DNA from 2 places in the Mesorhizobium sp. LSJC269B00 genome. Region 2 is predicted to be linked to the other one. Evidence: riboswitches for the same ligand, from Rfam matches in the RefSeq annotation. Region 2 holds a riboswitch; the other holds the start of a gene.
What was found. Region 2 has a riboswitch for thiamine pyrophosphate ahead of X771_RS145605 (YkoF family thiamine/hydroxymethylpyrimidine-binding protein). Riboswitches for the same ligand answer to the same signal wherever they lie in the genome.
Positions count from the first base shown of each region.

Region 1: it holds a riboswitch for thiamine pyrophosphate, as region 2 does, so the genes downstream of both, thiB (thiamine ABC transporter substrate binding subunit) here and X771_RS145605 (YkoF family thiamine/hydroxymethylpyrimidine-binding protein) in region 2, are expected to answer to the same signal.

Region 1 covers NZ_AYVN01000022.1:2,363-7,141, reverse strand. Annotated here, with positions in the region: gene thiQ (thiamine ABC transporter ATP-binding protein) at 1-275, opposite strand, end outside; gene thiP (thiamine/thiamine pyrophosphate ABC transporter permease) at 272-1,870, opposite strand; gene thiB (thiamine ABC transporter substrate binding subunit) at 2,091-3,098, opposite strand; TPP riboswitch at 3,142-3,256, opposite strand; gene X771_RS136690 (thiamine diphosphokinase) at 3,419-4,078, shown strand; gene X771_RS136695 (ABC-F family ATP-binding cassette domain-containing protein) at 4,080-4,779, shown strand, end outside.
Region 2 covers NZ_AYVN01000008.1:39,349-44,127, reverse strand. Annotated here, with positions in the region: gene X771_RS0134425 (hypothetical protein) at 1-137, opposite strand, end outside; gene X771_RS145575 (hypothetical protein) at 299-601, shown strand; gene X771_RS145580 (DUF1236 domain-containing protein) at 944-1,273, shown strand; gene X771_RS145585 (hypothetical protein) at 1,372-1,587, shown strand; gene X771_RS145590 (DUF2934 domain-containing protein) at 1,680-1,919, shown strand; gene X771_RS145595 (hypothetical protein) at 2,076-2,327, opposite strand; partial or broken gene X771_RS145600 (GSU2403 family nucleotidyltransferase fold protein) at 2,698-2,994, opposite strand; TPP riboswitch at 3,193-3,305, shown strand; gene X771_RS145605 (YkoF family thiamine/hydroxymethylpyrimidine-binding protein) at 3,296-3,904, shown strand; gene X771_RS145610 (ABC transporter permease) at 4,160-4,779, shown strand, end outside.

The DNA.
Region 1 (4,779 bases), on a different contig from region 2:
AACAGATTGTTTTCCTGGAATACCATCGACACCGGCCGCGCCGAAGGCGGCTCGGCGCCGACATCGGCGGCGCCGATCAGCACACGACCGGACTCCGGCGTCTCGAAACCAGCCACCAGATTGAGCAAGGTCGATTTGCCCGAACCGCTTGCCCCCATGATGGCGGTGATCTTAGATGTATCGAATTCGACATCGAACAGGAATGGCGTTTCGCCATAGCTGAACGAGACCTTGTCCAGCCGGACAGTCGTGCCTTTCTCCACAGCGGACGTCACGATCTCTCTCCCCGTCCCAGCCAGTCTGCCGCGACCACCAATGCAAGGCAGACCGCCCCGAGCAGCAAAGCCAGCCCGGCAGCATCGGCCGTGCGATAGCTGCCCATGCGCGCCAGCAGGAGATAGGGCAAGGTCTGCACCGAATCGCTGCCGAACAGCGCGATGACGCCGAGATCGCCGAGCGACAGTGCCATGGCGAAGGCAAAGCCGGTGGCCAGCGGCCGCCGGAGCGATGGCCAGTCGACCAGAAGCAGCCGGTTCCAGCCCGCAATGCCGAGCTGCGCGCACAGCTTTTCATGGCGCTCGCTCGCCGCATCATAGGCCGGGCGCATCGCGCGGATGGCAAAGGGCATCGCCATCACCGCATTGACGGTGACGACCATGACCGGCGCGATGGCAAAGACATCGCTGACCGTGCGCAGCAGGAGAAACCAGCCGGCGCCGATGACGATGGGCGGCACGACGAGGACGAAGCCGGCGCCGGTGTCGGTGGCATGTTCGAGCAATGAACGGGCACTGGACCGGCGGCGCAGCGACAGTGCCCGCCGCGCCATGATCAGCGACAGTGCCAGCGCCACCGAAAGTAGCGCCGCCGAGAAGGCGAGACCGGCGCTGGTCAGCGTCGCCTGACGCACGGCACTCTCGCCCGCCAGCCGGCCGAGATCGGCGCCGAGGCCGGAGGCAACGGTGGCCGCCATCGGTCCGGCGACGAACAGCAAGGCGAGCACGATCAGGACGGCGTTGAACGCTGTTTCTGCTTTGCCGGCCAAGTGATAGCGGCGCGGCGCGACAGGCAAATTGGCGTCGCCGGTCACATTGGCGCCGAGCCGCGTCAGCGCCAGCATGACGGCGAAAGTCAGCGCGATCTGTAGCACCGTCAGCGTCACCGCTCGCGCCGGATCGAAGTCGAAACGCAGCGCCTGATAGATGGCGACTTCCAGCGTCGTCGCCGCCGGCCCGCCGCCGAGGATCAGGACGATGGTGAAGGAGGTGATGCAAAGCATGAAGACAAGCCCGGCGACGCCCGGCAGCGCGGCGCGCAGCACCGGCCACTCGATCAGCCGGAAGGCTGGCCTCGCCCCCATGCCGAGCTGGCTCGCCAGCCGCCATTGATCGGCCGGCACCGTTCCCAGCGCTTCGAGGAACAGCCGGGTGGCCAGCGGCAGGTTGAAGAAGACGTGGGCGACGAGGATGCCCGACAGCCCATAGATGTCGGGCCAGCTCTGGCCACCGATCGCGGCGAAATAACCGGCGCGGCCATAGAGCGCCAGTATTCCCAGCGCTCCGACAATTGCCGGCAAGGCAAGGGGCACAGTGAATAGCTGCAGGATGAAGCCGCGTCCGAAGAAGCGCGGATGCCGCGACAGCGCCCGGGCGACGAACAGCGCCGGTACGACGGAAAGCAGCATCGAGAGCGCAGCCTGCCAGAGCGTGAAGCGGACAACGCGCAGGAGATAGAGGTCAAAGGCGGACGCGGCGCCGGAAAGGTCGTGCGCGCCTTCGCGGATAAGGCCGGCGAAGGCGCCACCGATCAGCAGCGCGATTGCCGCAAGCGCGACAATGCCGGCCGTGATGCGGGGGTCAGAGCGTTGCACTCTTTACCGGGCGTCGCGTTCCTTCGCGCCCCCCTCTGTCCTGCCGGACATCTCCCCCACAAGGGGGGAGACCAGCTATTTCCGCGCCCCGCTTATTCCTGCAACCTTGGCGACTGGCGAAATCGCCGACGATAGCCAATCTCCCCCCTCGTGGGGGAGATGTCCGGCAGGACAGAGGGGGGCGCCGTAGGGCACTCATCTTTCGATCATACAGCCAAAGCTACTTGCTCATCACCGCCAGCCATTCATCCACCCAGGCCTTGCGATTTGCCGCGACCTCTTCCGGGCTGAACAGCAAGGTCTTCGCCGGCTTGACCAGCCTATCAAAAGCCGGATTGAGCGGCTTGTCGGTTTTCCCGGCCGGGAACATCCAGTTGGTCTCCGGAATGACATCCTGGAATTTCGGCCCGGTCATGAAGGCCAGGAACTTCGCCGCCAGCGGGCTCTTCGCGCCCGTGGTGGTGATGCCGGCGACCTCGACCTGCAGATACTCGCCCTCCTCGAACGACGCCGCCTGGAAGCGCCCGGTGTTCTCGGCCACCATGTGGTAGGCCGGCGACGTCGTATAGGAAAGCACCATCGGCGCCTCGCCCTTGGTGAACAGGCCGTAGGCCTCGCTCCAGCCCGGCGTCACCGTCAGCACTTTGCCCTTGAGTTTCGCCCAGGCTTCCGGCGCCTTGTCGCCATAGACCGACTTAACCCACAGCAGCAGGCCAAGGCCCGGCGTCGACGTCCTCGGATCCTGGATGACGATCTTGTCGGCGGCATCGCCCTCGACCAATTCCTTCAGGCTCTTCGGTGGGTTCTTCAGCTTCTCGGTGTCGTAGACGACGGCGAAATAGCCATAATCGTAGGGCACGAAAGTGTCGTCGCTCCAGCCGCCCGGCACGTTGTTTTCAGCCACCGCGCCATGTGGGACAAACAGGCCGGAAGCCTTGGCTTCCGCGGTGAGGTTGGTGTCGAGGCCAAGCACGATATCGGCTTTGGTCGACGCACCTTCGAGCTTGACGCGATTGAGCAGCGCGACGCCGTCGGCCACCGAGACGAAGTCGACGCTGCAGCCACACTCGGCCTCGAATTCCTTCTTCACCTGGGGGCCTGGACCCCAGTCGGCAGTGAAACTCTCATAGGTATAGATCGTGAGTTTTTCCTGCGCGCACGCAGGGCTTGCCAGTAGCGAAACAGCAAGCCCAAGCGCTGGGACAAGACGGGACAAAAAAATGCGCATCGGCGCCTCCTTCATTCGTGTTGAAAGGAATTGAGGCGTCGGGCTGTCCGAAGCGTCTAATCCCTCCGCCGGTACAAACCGGATCAGGTTCAGCGGGTTGGCGAGACTGCCTCTCAGCCGGTCCGCGAAGATCGCGTCCGGCACCCCGTTAGAGCGTTTCGACACATAGGCCCGGCCAAGGTGCCACGCAAGTGGAAGTTTGCCCGAGCGTGATCCCGGAAAGTGGAATCCGTTTCCGGAAAAAGATCATGCTCCAACAAAGAGTGACGGTGCCGCTCGGCCTTCCGTTTCGTCGGCGGGGCTGGTAAGGGCCAGCGGATATGAGCACATTCACCATCCTGCTTGGCGGCGATCTCGTCCGCACGCCGCGGCTCGACCGCCAGGTCGCGGGCACGCGCGTCATCGCCGCCGACGCCGGCATCGATCATGCCCGCCTGCTCGGCGTGATGCCGGAGCTGTGGGTCGGCGATTTCGATTCCGTGCCGGCGGACCTGCCTGCCGATCTCGCCGCCGTGCCGCGGGAGGTGTTTCCTCCCGAAAAGGACAAGACCGATGGCGAACTGGCGATCGCGGCGGCATTGGAACGCGGCGCCACCAGCCTGGTGCTGGCCGGCGCTTTCGGCGGCAAGCGCGCCGACCACGCCTTCCTCCATCTGGCGCTCAGCCTGCGGCTGGCCGAGGCCGGCACAAAATTGCTGTTGACCAGCGGAGCGCAGGAAGGCGCCCCTCTGCTGCCTGGCAAGGCCGGCTTCGACTATGCCGACGGAACGCTGTTTTCGGTGCTCGGCTTTTCCGATCTTTCGGGCCTCACCGTGTCCGGCGCGAAGTGGCCGCTCGACCATGTCGAGGTCGTGTTCGGCTCGTCGCTGACCATCTCGAACGAGGTCAAGTCCAACACGACCGGGGGCGGCCTCGAAATCGCGCTCGGCCATGGCCGCGCGCTGCTGCTCGCCCACCCCTACCCCTTGCCTGAAAGCTGACATGGCCCCGCCCCTTCTCAACCTCGACGGCATAAGACTGACCTTTGGCGGCACGCCGCTGCTCGATGGCGCCGAACTGACGGCGTCCGCCGGTGACAAGATCGCGCTCGTCGGCCGCAACGGCTCCGGCAAGTCGACGCTCCTGAAGATTGCTGCTGGTCTGATCGAGCCGCAAGACGGCGAGGTCTTCCGCCAGCCTTCGGCAACGGTGCGCTATCTCCCGCAAATGCCCGACATGGACGGCTTTGCCAATGTGCGCGCCTATGTCGAGGCCGGGCTTGGGCCTGCCGACGATCCCTACCGCGCCACATATCTGATGGAGCATCTCGGCCTCGCCGGCACGGAGAACCCCAACGATCTCTCCGGCGGCGAGGCGCGCCGCGCAGCACTTGCCCGCGTCATGGCGCCCGAACCCGATATTCTGCTGCTTGATGAGCCGACGAACCATCTCGATTTGTCGGTCATCGAATGGCTGGAAGAAGAGCTTGTCCGGACGTCTTCGGCGCTGATCGTCATCTCGCACGACCGTCGCTTCCTCGAACGCGTCTCGCGCGCCACTGTCTGGCTCGACCGTGGCCAGACCCGCCGCCTCGACAAGGGCTTTGGCCATTTCGAGGAATGGCGCGACCTTGTGCTGGAAGAGGAAGAGCGCGAACAGCACAAGCTCGGCCGCCAGATCGTGCGCGAGGAGCATTGGCTGC
Region 2 (4,779 bases):
GTTGCGCCACGCAGCGCATCCCAATCCTGCCGACCCGGCGTCGGCGCTTCCACTTCATCATTGGCGATCCTGTCGCGGGCATCGTTTTTGCTCGGTGGCGCCTCGACCTCGTCATTGGGTTTTCTGTTTCGTTCCATGATTGCCTCCTCTGGGCGGCTTAGCGTCGAGAAGGTGGAACTCACTTCCGGCTGCCAGGTTCCAGCAACCACTCCAGCTTCAGTGGAACCAATTGCCGCCAGTCTGCTTTGCCAAGGACTAGTCTGCTTTGCCAAGGTGATGAATCCAGAGGAGCTGGACCATGAAGACTTTCCCCCTCATCCCATGCGTGCTGCTCTTGGCGCTGGTCGACCCGGCGGCCGCGCAGGACAATAGCGACCAGCACGGCCCTGCCGCGCCTTGCCAGGCGCAGCCTCAGGACGATGGTCAGAAGCCGCCGGCCGCCAATGGCGGTGGCGAATCGTCCAGCACGCTCGGTCCCTGCGGCGGCGTGCTGCAGCCGCCGCCCAGTGGTGACCAGGGTATGACGCAGCCGCCGCCGGATCAGGGCAAGACGCCGGTGATCAAGCCTGGCGAGGTGCCTGCGCAGCCGCCGAAGCAATGACCTTTGCTTGAAACTTCACGGCGTGGCACGAAGGCGGTCGGTTCCGGTCTTGGCCGGGCACGACGCGGTCACCGGATCAATGCCGGCGCCGGCCGCGATCGCCACCGGAATTGGAGCCGTGCATCGTCCATGTCGAAGGTCTCCTGAGGGATTGTGCTTCAATGCGAATCTTGCGGGTGCGGGTTCTGCTGGCATGACCGGAAGCCGATCAATTTAGTCTCCGCTTGCGGAACAAGACCGTACCGGCTGCGTTTGCCTCCAGGAGCCCGCCACCTCGATCTGCGCTGTTTTCGCCTCATGCGGGAACACGGCGGAGCTCGCCAACAACGACAGGAGACGAAGATGAAAACCATCCTTATTCCCGCCGTCGCCGGGCTCGCCATGATCGCTGGTATCGGCATTGCCGCCGCCGACGAGGTCATCGTCACGCAGCCGGCACAGCAGCAGGTGATCATCACCCCGGAACAGCGCACGGTCGTGCACCAATACGTAAAGAAACATCCGCTTGCCTCGGTCAATCTGCTCGGCGTCGAATTGAATGTCGGCACTGCCTTGCCTGACACTGTCGAGCTGCAGGAGGTTCCCGACGTTCAGTACAGATACGCCGTCGTCGACAACCATACCGTGTTGGTCGACCCCAGCACGCGCAGGATTGTCGAGGTGGTCGAGTAACGCTCGACAACCTAACCATTCATCGGTGATACGGCCCTGTCGTTCTTCCCAAAAGGGCGGCAGGGCCGAATGACGAACATGATGAAAGGAGAATTGCCATGTTGCCGCATGTCGAGACCCCGAACTCCGCCAATGTTGCGGCGTGTTGCGACAAGTTGCTGGCCGAGCGCAACACGGCGCTGTTATCGATGAAGGAAGCGATCGCGCTCCTGCGGGAGCGCACCGGCACCGATCGTTCGGATGCCGACCTCGCCGGGCTGATCGTCAAGAAAGCGGCGCTGCTCGGCGTTGCGGTGATTTCCGACCCGCGCTGAGATGTCTCGTCACTCAAGACGCCGGTCGAATTTTCGGCTAATGTTTTCGTGGAATCTGGACCAACCGGCCGGACCCAACCACGGAGGCTTAAGTGACGGACGACAAACAGGACCGCATTCGCCAGCGCGCGCACGAGATCTGGGAAAAGGCCGGCCGGCCTGAAGGCGCGCATCAGGAACACTGGGAGCAGGCCACGGCTGAAGTCGATGGCGCGGTCGCCAAGCCCAAAAAGGCGGCGAAGAAAGCTGACGCCAAGCCCGCCAAGGCAGCCGCCAAGCCAAAGGCGGCGAAGCCTGCCGCCGCAAAGTCCGGCAAAGCCAAATCGAAATAAGGCCAGAAATAAGGCCAGTCGAAATAAAGCAAGGCCGGAATTCGCTGGCCGGGGCCATCCTTGGCGCCCGCCGTTCAGGCGCGCCCGAGCCTCTCAACCTGACGAATTGCGCCTGCGACGGGCAGCGCAATTCCTTGTGTTTGGCGACAGGCGCCCTCATGCCTCCCAGGCATAACTCGACAGCGCAAAGCGAATGCCGGCAGCTGTCATGGCCAGTTCGCATTCGGTGATCTGGCGCAGGTGGCGCAGATAGCGCGTTACAGTCTGTGGCAGCCAGCCGGCGCAGGCCTCGACATAGGCGCGGCTGTGAACAAGGGTGCCGGTCGACAGCCTCTCGTCCTTCTCGGCAACGACTTTCAGATATTGGCGGATGAAGCGGATGTCGTCGGCGATGTCTTGGCTGGCCATTCGCCAAGCCCCGGCGAGGCGTTCGCACTGATCGAATGACAAGGGCAACAAAGGGGGCGGCAATAAAGGCGGCGGCAACAAAGGCGGCGGCAACGACGGGGGTGACAGCAAAGGCCGAGAGAGATCGGCGAAGGCAACATGGTTCGCTGTGCTCAAGGACATTCCTCTCTGCGAAAAGAGATATCGTACTTTATGTACGAATAAGCGTCAAGCCAATTTCGTACGGTTGGGACGATGGAAATGAATATAGCAGCGGTCGCTTCAGCTAATCCCGCATCGTGAATCCTTCAGGAGTCGCACCAATTTCGCGGAGGGATTTCCCCAGGATGGTGTGACTGTTTTCCCTCGTGGCGGCGTCGAACAGGTTCAAGCCGCCCCGGATCGTCTCGCGCCAGTTTTCGCCCTTGTCCCACGCTTCCATGAAGGCGAAGGCAAGGTCGTCCTGGCGACGCGTGGCTTCGAGCGCTTGGGTCAGCAGGCGCGCTTGATGGAGATCCTTCTCCCGCTTGGCGCCAGCGCTCGGCCCGCGTCGCGAGGCGACGATCAGCTTGTGGATGGCGTAGCGCTGGGGCGAGGGGACCAGCACAGGCAAGCCCGAGCGATGCAGGAGCACAGTCCGGATGGGGTCGCGGATAAGGAAATCCAGAAACCGTAAGGGCTGCGCGGAGTCTCTGCCGTTTTCTTATAATTACGTTTATCAGCTTGAATTTCAACGCAGTTATAAGAAGTTCGTGGAAACGTTATAACGCAACGAACTGACGAGTCGTCTGTTAACGCCCGGGCGCCCGGCACGTCTGGCCCAAAACACTTTCCCGCAGTGCCTCAACAAACGGCTTCCCCAATGCCGCGAACGGTGCTTTAACCCGCCCATCCACAGGGGTGCTCCGTATCGTCGGGGCTGAGATGAGGGCGGCAAGCCTTCGGACCCTAAAGCTGATCTGGATAATACCAGCGGAGCGAGGCGGGCGATGTTTTCAGGCGCACAGATTTCCCTTTATCCCATGACCGACGATTTCGTCGGCGTCATCCTCGGCGCGCTCGGCGCGCTCGATCCCTGGCGCGACCGGCTGCGGATCGAAACCGATGACATCTCGACCCTTATGGTCGGGCCGCCCGAGGTGCTGTTTCCCGCCATGCGCGACCTGTTCGTCGCGGCGGCCAAAAGCGGCAAGCACTGCGTGCTTTCGGCGGCGGTCTCGCGCGGCTGTCCGGGCGAGCCCGACGATCCGATCTGCCGCTCCGACGAGACCGGCGGCCCCGCCATTCCGCTGGACGAGCGCAAGATCGCCGCGATCCGCGCTGTCCAGGCCACGCCGTCGACCGGCCAGCCGGTGGCGGCGCAGTTCTCGCTCTACGTTATGGGCACGGGCGACCATATGGACGAGATCTACGGCTGCATCGATTTCCTGAAACAGTCCGGCGTCTTTGAGCGCTCAAAGAACTTCTGCACCAAATTGCGTGGCGATGCCGGTGCGGTGTTTGCCACGCTCAACGAGGCCTTCTGCCGCTTCGGCCCCGGCGCCGGCCACGTCACCCTCGACATCACGATCTCGGCGAACAGCCCGAGCGCCGTCTGAGCCGCGGCTCAAGCGTCGTTCCTTGAGGATATTGCCGTGGCTGGTTTATCTGACCCATTGCGTGGAGGAGATGCCTCTGACCCCTCAGCACAGAGAGGAGGGGAGCCATTGGCGATTGGCGAAGACCGCGATGCCCACGAATCTCCCCCCTCGAGCAGGAGATGGCCGGCAGGCCAGAGGGGGTCCCAGCGCGTGGAGCGCCGACGTCCTTTTCGCATCGGCAAGGCGTGGGCGCTCTATGCGAGACGACCCCCTCTGTCGCCTTCGGCGACATCTCCCCCTCGAGGGGGGAGATTAGCCGCAGCCATCGCCAAGACCATCCCCGCCGCCTGCGCCTCCGCCCTGCTCCTCGCGGCGTGGGAGCTCTACGCCCGCTATGGTGGCGCTGCGCCCACCATGCTGCCGGCGCCGTCGCGCGTGCTGCAGCAGGCCTGGGAGCATCGCGCTGCCCTTGCCGACAACACGCTGCCCACCATCCGCGCCACATCAGCCGGCTTCGCCTGCTCGTTGGTCGCTGCCTTCGTGCTTTCGGCGCTGGTCGATTTCTTGGCCCCGCTGCGCCGCGCGCTGTTTCCGCTGCTGATTGTCAGCCAGACCTTGCCGCTGGTCGCGATTGCGCCGCTCATCGTACTGTGGTTCGGCTTCGGGCTGATGCCAAAAATCTTGCTTGTGGCGCTCGTTACCTTCTTCCCGATGATGGTGGCGCTGGTCGAGGGTTTTGCCGCGACCAGCAAGGCGATTTCGCAGATGCTCGCCACCATGGGGGCAGGGCGCTGGCGCATCTTCTGGCTGGCGCGCCTGCCTTCGGCGCTGCCCTATTTCTTCGCCGGGCTGCGCATCTCCATCACCTACGCCGTCGTCGGCGCGATCTTCGC